2 linked regions of the Flammeovirga agarivorans genome follow. The protein of the gene in region 2 binds, or shares a complex with, the protein of the main gene of each other region. Links are inferred from orthologs where the notes say so. Each region holds a gene or a part of one and is shown on either strand. Other genes may lie near its edges.

Region 1 (4,087 bases), on a different replicon or contig from region 2:
ACCAACAATTAAAAAAAGAAGTTTAGCTTTCATTTTAAACGATAATATTATAAAAAATTGTTATTCACCCGATTCGATTCACAATATATTAAAAATCTTAAAAAAGATGTAAATATTTCGCGATTAGGTGTAAAAAAAACTCTTAAATCTATCCGAATAATAGATCTAAGAGTTTTTCTTTATTCCTAAAGTAGAGTTTATACTACTTTTGACTTCTTCTCTTTAACTCGTTTTGAACTAATGTAAGTTCTCTACTTGCTTGTCCTGCTACTGAAGTATTTTCTTCCGCTCTTCTGAAAAGGTAAGGGAGTGCTTCTTTTACAGGCCCATATGGAAGATACTTTGCTACATTGTATCCTGCATGAGATAAATTAAAAGAGATATGATCACTCATACCGAACAATTGAGCGAAAAAGAAATTCGGGTGGTCAGTAGTAATACCATATCTATTTAATAATTCTACTAATAGTAGATTTGATTTCTCATTATGTGATCCAGCGCATAAAGCAAAGCCTTTATGGTTCTCCATAATATATTCAAGAGCAGCATCGTAATCTTTATCAGTAGCCTCTTTAGAAGGTTGTACAGGATTGCGGTAATTCATTTTTTGTGCTCTTGCTGCTTCTTTCTCCATGTATGCTCCACGTACTAATTTCACACCTAGGATAAAACCTTCTGTTTCTGCTCTTTCAAAATCTTCTTTTAACTGAGCCAATTTGCTATGTAAATACATTTGGTATGTATTATATACAATAGCTTTTTCTTTGTTGAATCTACGCATCATTTCTAATGCTAATTCATCAACAGGACCTTGCATCCAAGTTTCTTCAGCATCAATAAAGATTCTTACATCTTTTTGATAAGCGGTTTCACAAAGTAGCTCAACTCTTTTGACTACTTTTTCCCATTGTTCTTGTTCATCAGTAGTTAGAGTTTCTTTTGCGTGAACTTTCTCTAGTAAGCTGATTTTTGCAATACCTGTTAGTTTAAAAACAGAAAAGGGGATGTTTTTGTCCTTAGAAGATTCTTCGATGGTTTTTAAGATTTCTTCAACGGTTTGATCGAAGCTTTTATCAGTTTCAGCTCCTTCAACGGAATAATCTAGTATAGAACCAATGTTGTACTTACCTAGTACGCCAATAGTATTTGCACTATCTTCAATATTTTCACCTCCACAGAACTGTCTGAACAAAGTTTTCTTTACGATACCTTTGATGGGTAATCTCAAAGCGAATGCAAAGTTTAGTGCAGAGGTACCCAATTTAACCAATGCTGGAGAACCCATCATGGCAAAAAGCGCGTAAGTCTTTCTTAATTCGGCATCATTTCTCCACTCAAACGCTGTTTTAGTGTCCTGAAAATTAACTGTTGATGTGTCAACCATAGTTACGAATATTTATATGTTTTGTATGAGTTAGTTGTGTCTAGATAATAAAATGATGAAAGCGTGTTTTTTCGTATGATAACACAAAAGTAATGTAACATGTTATAATTTCTAGTACTTTTTGAGTTGAAATCGCATAAATCTGTGTTAATTTTGACAAATAAACATCAATAATACTATGCAGAACAAAATTTCAGAGCTGATAAGAAATAGGAGATCCTTCTTTCCACATGAATTTATTGAGGGTGAGATACCTAAAGAAGATATATTGGAGATACTTGAGAATGCAAACTGGGCTCCAAACCATGGATTAACAGAACCTTGGAGATTCACAGTTTTTTCAGGAGAAGGTTTAAAGACACTTTCTCAAATTCAAGGTGAAGTGTATAAAGACAATACTCCTGAGGAAGAATTTCAACAGGCGAGGTATGAAAAATTGGTAAAATTACCCCTTCAGTCTTCTCATGTGATTGCTATAAAAATGAAGAGAGGTAATAATGCTAAAATTCCAAAAGTAGAAGAAATTGAAGCAGTAGCATGTGCTGTACAAAATATGGCCTTAACTGTAACGGCTATGGGTTATGGTGGATATTGGAGTACAGGTGGAATGGTCAAGTTTAAAGCATCAAGAGAATTCTTTGGTCTCAACACAGATGATGAGTTTTTAGGACTGTTTTACATTGGTAAAGTGGCAACTACAAAAAAAGAAGGGAAGAGAGGTGATTTATCTGAGAAAGTTACTTGGGTAAATGAATAATCTTTTACTACATTTGTGCAACCAAATAAAATCTGTTACGTTATTATAAACGGTTGAACAGATGATAATTTGTTCATATGTAACTTAATCTTATTTAAAAAATGGGAAAAGCAGTAGAAATCACAGATGCTAACTTCGACGAAGTAGTATTAAATTCAGATAAACCAGTATTAGTAGACTTTTGGGCAACTTGGTGTGGACCTTGTTTAATGATGTCTCCAATTATCGAAGAATTGGCTACAGAAATGACTGACGCTGTAATCGGTAAGTTAGATGTTGATGCTAACCCTCAAGCTGCAGCTAAGTTTGGTATCCGTTCTATCCCAACAATGTTGGTATTCAAAAACGGTGAAGCTGTAGATAAGCACGTTGGTGCTGCTAGCAAAGCTGAAATCGCTGGTAAAATTTCTGCTCAGTTATAATTCAATTATAACTCAGAAATGAAAAGAGGCTGTCTCAAAACTTATTAAAAAGTTGAGACAGCCTCTTTTATTTATAAATAAGGGCTACTCTTTTAGAAAGAGTAGCCCTTATTTTATACTTAGGATAAACTAATTTATGCCATTGTGTGATATACATTTTGTACATCATCATCTTCTTCAAGCTTTTCTAAAAGTTTATCTACTTCTGCTTGTTGCTCTTCGTTTAATTCCTTTGTAACAGTAGGAATTCTCTCAAGACCTGACTTGATGATTTCATAACCACCTTCTTCTAAAGCCTTTTGTAATGAACCGAAGTTTGAGAATTCACCATAGATCACAACTTGCTCTTCTTCTCCTTCACCTTCAACGAAAACTTCTTCAGCACCGAAGTCGATAAGTTCAAGCTCAAGTTCTTCAACATCAAGATCTTCTGTTTTCTTTACATTGAAGTGACATTTATGATCGAACATAAATTCAACTGAGCCTGAAGTACCTAAACTACCATTCACCTTATTAAAATAGCTACGTACATTGGCTACAGTTCTGTTATTATTATCTGTTGCCGTCTCAACTAATACTGCAATACCATGTGGAGCGTATCCTTCGAATAAACGCTCATCATAATTTGAAGTATCTTTATCCGTTGCTCTCTTTATTGCACGATCAATGTTGTCTTTAGGCATGTTCTCTGCTTTACAGTTTTGTAAAACTGCACGAAGTCTAGAGTTTGTATCTGGATCTGAAGAACCACCTTCTTTAATTGCAATGACAATATCTTTACCCAAACGAGTAAACGTTTTTGCCATATGTGCCCATCTTTTTAATTTTCTTCCTTTTCTAAATTCAAAAGCTCTTCCCATTTCTCTTTTATATTGAATGTGATTTGACAAAAATAATAGATGAAAACTATTACTCTTAAAATTGATCTTTAATTTTCTTTAACCAAGTAATTGTTCAATAACCCTTGGGAAATAAAAGTGTTCTAACTTAAGAACTTTGGATGCAACTTCTTCTGGTGTGTCGTTTTCATCGATGGCTGTAGTCGCTTGCAAAATATATTGCCCTTCATCATATTTAGCATTACAATAGTGGATGGTAATACCAGATACTTTTTCTTTGTTTGCAACAACAGCTTGGTGAACATTTAAACCATACATTCCTTTTCCTCCATAATTTGGTAATAAGGCTGGGTGTATGTTGATCACCTTGTTTTCAAATTGGTTTAAAATATTTTCATGAACTAGGAGTAAGAAACCAGCAAGAATTACATATTCTACTTTTTCATCCTTTAGGAAAGTTAGAACAGTATCATCACTAAAAGCAGATTTAGGGAAATAATGCCCTTCTACATCTAATTGCTTTGCTTTATCTAAGACTCCAGCATTTTTGCGGTTTGAAAGCACTACAAAGTTTACATTTGAATTGCCTTTGAAATGCTCTATAATTTTTAAGGCATTAGACCCCGTACCCGAAGCGAAAATTGCGATTTTTGTCATGATATAATTTAGTTTCATGCAAAGATAA
Region 2 (5,165 bases):
GCAAAAAAAGCAGTTGAATTAGGCCTTGGCTTAAATGCTGGTCATGACCTTGATTTAGATAACTTACAATACTTCCATCAAAATATTGAAGGTTTAGATGAAGTATCAATTGGTCATGCTCTTGTTTGTGATGCCTTATATTATGGATTAGAGAACACTATCCAATTGTATTTAAAGCAATTGAAATAATGGAGTATAAGCACATCATATGTGACTTGGATAATCCTTATCAATCTGAGGATGCTGTAAACAAAGTTATCGACTTATGTTTACAGCATCCTTTCAAAGGGGTGCATGTACCTAACTATTGGGCAAAGAAAGTAATTCGGGATCTTAAGGAAAAAGATATTACCGTTATTAGTAGTATTGGAGAAGCCTCTGGTAATGACCTCACACAGATTAAGTTGTTTGCTCTAAAAGAGTTATTAAAACTCGGTGTAGAAGAAGTGTCTGTAACTATTAATCTTAGTGCATTAAGAACAAACTCAACTTGGTGTAAAATAGAGTTTTTACAATTGACGCAAACAGCACATGAAAAAGAAACTCTGATTACACTTCGATTACCTAAAACAGAAATCAATCAAGACGAAATACAAAAAATTATTCAAGTAGTTAACCATGCAGGTGTAGATTCTATACTCATATCAGAGCAAAATTTACACCACTTAGAAATGGTTCAAAAAGAAATATCAGACCTTGTAGAAATACAAGTTGAGTGCAATAATCAGCAACTTTTACAGAAGTTGTTGCAACAAAACATCAAGGTATTTTGGCAATCTTATGTCAATCTGTCATAATATCGGCAAAGGCACTTTTCTTGATATTGTAGTCATAAAAAATAACAGAAAATGAAACGAACACTTCTTACTACTTTAATTAGCGTATTGAGTGGTCTAGCTGGAGCATTTTTGTACACACAATATATCTACCAGCCGACGCCTCAAGAAGATTTCAGTTTTGCATCCAATGTTATTACTGAAGATACACCTATAATACGATCATCAGAAGAAACATCTTCTTATAAGAAAACTATTACTAACGACATATCATCCTTACCATCATTTGCTGAGGCTGCCTCTGCAAGTACAAAGTCTGTAGTCTATATTGTCACTTATGTAAAAGGCAGGTATAGTAATAGAAGAACATGGATGGAATTATTTTTCAACACACCATCACAAGGTCAATCAGATGTTGCGGTTGGTTCAGGTTCTGGGGTTATTTTCACTAATGATGGATATATCGTCACAAACAACCATGTGGTTAAAGGAGCGAATAAAATTGAAGTGATTTATGATAAAAGATCTTATCAGGCAAAGTTAATTGGTATTGATCCATCAACAGATATTGCTTTATTAAAGATTGAAAAGGACAACCTTCCTGCCATACAGATCGCTTCTTCTAAAGCGGTTAGAGTTGGTGATTGGGTATTAGCAGTAGGAAATCCATTTAATCTAACAAGTACTGTTACTGCTGGTATTGTAAGTGCAAAAGGTAGAAAGATAGGTATTATGAATGATGTATTTCCTATCGAGTCTTTTATACAGACAGATGCAGCAATTAACCCTGGTAATAGTGGTGGTGCTTTGGTAAACATGCATGGTGATTTAGTAGGTATTAATACTGCTATTTTATCAAAAACTGGAAGTTACGCAGGTTATGGCTTCGCTGTCCCTTCAGATATTGTTGCCAAGGTTGTGAATGATCTAAAGAAATATGGAGAAGTTCAAAAAGCATTTCTTGGGGCTAGTATCAAAGAAGTCGATGAAGATATAGCAGAAAAACTTCAATTAACGGATATACAAGGTGTTGTAATCACAAAAATTGAAGGAGGTGCAGCTGAGAAAAACAATCTTAAAGTCGGTGATGTTATTACATCTATCGATAATTTCAAAATTGATTCTGAAGCTGCTTATGATGAACAATTAAGTTATTACGTACCAGGAGATAAGATAACTTTATCAATCATCAGAGAGAATAAAGAAATAGAAAAATCAGTTGTTTTAACGAATATTGACGGAACAACTAATATTTCAGAGAAAAATATCTACGATGCCAAAGAAATTGGTGCTAAATTTACGGCGCTTTCCAAATTGGAGCAATCCAAGCTTGGGCTTTCTACAGGTATCAAAATAGAAGAAGTATCTGACAATGGGCTAATCAAAGAGATGGGTTTAAAGAAAGGAATGATCCTCGTTTCAATTAACAGGTATCCACTTGAAGACCCGAAAGATTTCAGTAAAATTCTTTCAAAAATTAGAGGAAGAGTAATTCTTGAAATTGTCAAAAAAGATTTATCTCATAGGTACTACAGTTATTATTTTTAGATTTAGCATTTAATAAACAAAAACATATTATGTCTAAGGAACACGTAAAAACCCTTATTATCGGGTCAGGTCCTGCAGGTTACACAGCAGCAATTTATGCTTCAAGAGCGAACCTAGCTCCAGTATTATATCAAGGTCCTCAACCAGGTGGTCAGTTGACAATTACAAATGACGTTGAAAACTTCCCAGGTTACCCTAAAGGAATTATGGGCCCACAAATGATGATGGAGATGCAGGAACAAGCTACTCGCTTTGGTACTGATATCCGTACGGGTTTAGTTACTTCTGTTCAATTAAGTGATAATGGCCCTCATACAGCAGTAGTGGATGAAGAAACCGAAATTACAGCTGATACTATTATTATTTCAACAGGTGCTTCAGCAAAATGGTTAGGATTAGAATCTGAAACTCGTTTAAATGGTGCAGGTGTTTCTGCTTGTGCAGTTTGTGATGGTTTCTTCTACAGAGGCCAAGAAGTTGCTGTTGTTGGTGCAGGTGATTCTGCTTGTGAAGAAGCTCACTATTTATCTAACCTTTGTTCAAAGGTTCACATGATTGTTCGTCGTGATGAGATGAGAGCGTCTAAAATCATGCAAGACCGTGTAATCAAGAAAGAGAACATCGAAATTCACTGGAACTCTGAAACTTTAGAAGTTCTTGGTGGTGATGCTGTTGAAGGTGTAAAAGTAATCAACAACAAAACCAATGAAGAAAGTGTAATTGATGTTACAGGTTTCTTCGTTGCTATCGGTCACAAACCTAATACTGATATCTTCAAGGGTCAGTTAGACATGGACGATGCTGGATATCTTGTTACTAAACCTGATAGCACAAAAACAAATATTAAAGGTGTTTTTGCTGCGGGTGATGTTCAGGACACTGTTTACAGACAAGCAGTAACTGCTGCGGGTACAGGCTGTATGGCGGCATTAGAAGCAGAAAGATACTTAACAGAGTTAGAAGACTAGTCTGTATTATCATAGAATAAAACGAAAGCGTTATCATAAAAAATATGGTAACGCTTTTTTGTATTTATCGGGGAAGTAAAAAAATACGTTAATCTCGAAGAATACTTAAGTTAATGAATTGTCTTTTAAGTGTTTCTTTAGTATTGTTGTAAGATCAATATTAAATTTATAAGCAAACAGGATTGATCTGGTTTGCTTAACGATGTAAAGTTACCATGTTTTTAAACTTTAAATTATCAAAACAAAAGACTTCGATAGCTATCACATTTTTTTCACTATGTTTACTTTCAAGCAGTGCTAATGGACAAGGCTTTTTCAAAAAGCTGTTTAAAGGCAAAGAAAAAAAACAAGAAAATGTTGCCATAACTTCATTAAATGAAGAGACAGAAGAGGCTATCTCCACTTTCCTACTTTCAAATGGTGAAATTGCGTGTGCTACAGATAAGGCAATTGAAAACTTACCAACACCCTACCAAAGAATTAATTTGAATTCTACTGAGCAATGCCAAAGTTTAGTAGAGATTCAACCTGGAAAATTTGTTGATGCTGTCTATTTAAATGGCTTCGACTATTATAAAAGTTGGGACAACTGGAATGTAAATCCTTACAATATCTCATCTAAAGTATTATCAGATAGCGTACAGCTTCATTTATATGATTCTACAGCGTCAAGTACGCAATGGGCATACCCACTAGATCAACCACAAAGAGTCACTTCTAAGTATGGTTTTAGAAGATGGAGGTTTCACCACGGTGTCGATGTTAAAGTTGCTATCGGTGATTCTATCCGATCGATGTTTGATGGTGTCGTAAGAATTGCCAAATACAATAGAAGAGGTTATGGTTATTACGTAATGGTAAGACATAAAAATGGTCTTGAAACTCTTTACGGCCATATGAGTAGATATATAGTAAGAGCAGGTCAGGAGGTTAAAGCTGGTGAAGTAATTGGACTCGGCGGCAATACTGGTAGAAGTACCGGACCACACCTACATTTTGAAATCAGATATCAAGGTTATGGGTTTAACCCATCTGATATGGTTGACTTTGCAAACCAAGAAATAGATATCCCTGCAGATTTTGACCTCACAGCGAAAAACTATGAGTTATTAATTGAATCGAAGAAGAGTGTTTATCACCGTATAAGACCCGGAGATTCGTTATGGAAAATCAGCAGAAAATATGGTACTAGTATTTCTAAAATATGCAGACTTAACGGCATGTCGAAGAGAACAACATTACGAGTTGGTCGAACCTTAAGGGTAAGATAAGACTCAATAAAAAAGCCATCGTATTCATCTACGATGGCTTTTTTATTGATTATTGATTAGGCTTATAACCTCTTTCCTTCATTAGATAATGCAAAACACCATCCTTTAACCCTACTCCTGGAACAATGATCTTCTCGGCTCCAGCAATATCCATTACATTTGTATAAATTCTTGCCGCAGGGATAATAACATCTGCCCTATCTTCATTGAGCCTCAGTTTCTTTACTCTTTCTTCAAAAGTAAACTCTTCCAACCAAGCTCTAATTTTCCTAAGCTCGGATAGATAGGTAATCTTATCTTCACTCTTCTTTTGCTTCGAAAGGTTAAAAAGCTTATTAATATTTCCTCCAGTCCCAATGGCTATAACTTCTTCCTCTCTGTTAAAATAAGGTGCAGACGACTGCTCGTACCAATGGCGAATAATATCAAACATGTTTGTACGTTCTTCTTTGTTCAATTTACGTACACTACCCATCTTAAATGATCTAGATGCTACCTTAGTTTTATGTCTGTATAGATTCAGTTCAGTACTACCTCCACCTACATCAATATGAATTACATTTCCCATTGGGATATATTTTCCTAATGCAAGTGAGATCATT

Evidence for each region.
Region 1: the proteins of trxB (region 2) and trxA are in contact, whole or in part, in a crystal structure (PDB 1F6M), measured with the Escherichia coli proteins. The link is inferred for Flammeovirga agarivorans from one-to-one orthologs.

The regions. Positions count from the first base shown.
Region 1 is NZ_JABAIL010000004.1:654,168-658,254, reverse strand. What follows is about bases 1,111-3,902. They hold trxA (thioredoxin), read left to right. Parts: upstream 1,111-2,242; coding sequence 2,243-2,563; downstream 2,564-3,902. Other genes in these bases: purN (phosphoribosylglycinamide formyltransferase), read right to left, coding at 3,502-3,902; HGP29_RS15570 (YebC/PmpR family DNA-binding transcriptional regulator), read right to left, coding at 2,698-3,423; HGP29_RS15580 (nitroreductase family protein), read left to right, coding at 1,563-2,141; HGP29_RS15585 (proline dehydrogenase family protein), read right to left, coding at 1,111-1,384. In the rest of the region: HGP29_RS15590 (hypothetical protein), read right to left, coding at 1-33; more of HGP29_RS15585, read right to left, coding at 203-1,110; more of purN, read right to left, coding at 3,903-4,059. UniProt on the Escherichia coli protein: Participates in various redox reactions through the reversible oxidation of its active center dithiol to a disulfide and catalyzes dithiol-disulfide exchange reactions.
Region 2 is NZ_JABAIL010000002.1:543,393-548,557, forward strand. Bases 1,392-4,322 are described here. They hold trxB (thioredoxin-disulfide reductase), read left to right. Parts: upstream 1,392-2,353; coding sequence 2,354-3,292; downstream 3,293-4,322. Other genes in these bases: HGP29_RS06990 (trypsin-like peptidase domain-containing protein), read left to right, coding at 1,392-2,324; HGP29_RS07000 (M23 family metallopeptidase), read left to right, coding at 3,508-4,322. In the rest of the region: HGP29_RS06980 (pyridoxine 5'-phosphate synthase), read left to right, coding at 1-189; HGP29_RS06985 (beta/alpha barrel domain-containing protein), read left to right, coding at 189-797; more of HGP29_RS06990, read left to right, coding at 849-1,391; more of HGP29_RS07000, read left to right, coding at 4,323-4,563; HGP29_RS07005 (Ppx/GppA phosphatase family protein), read right to left, coding at 4,613-5,165.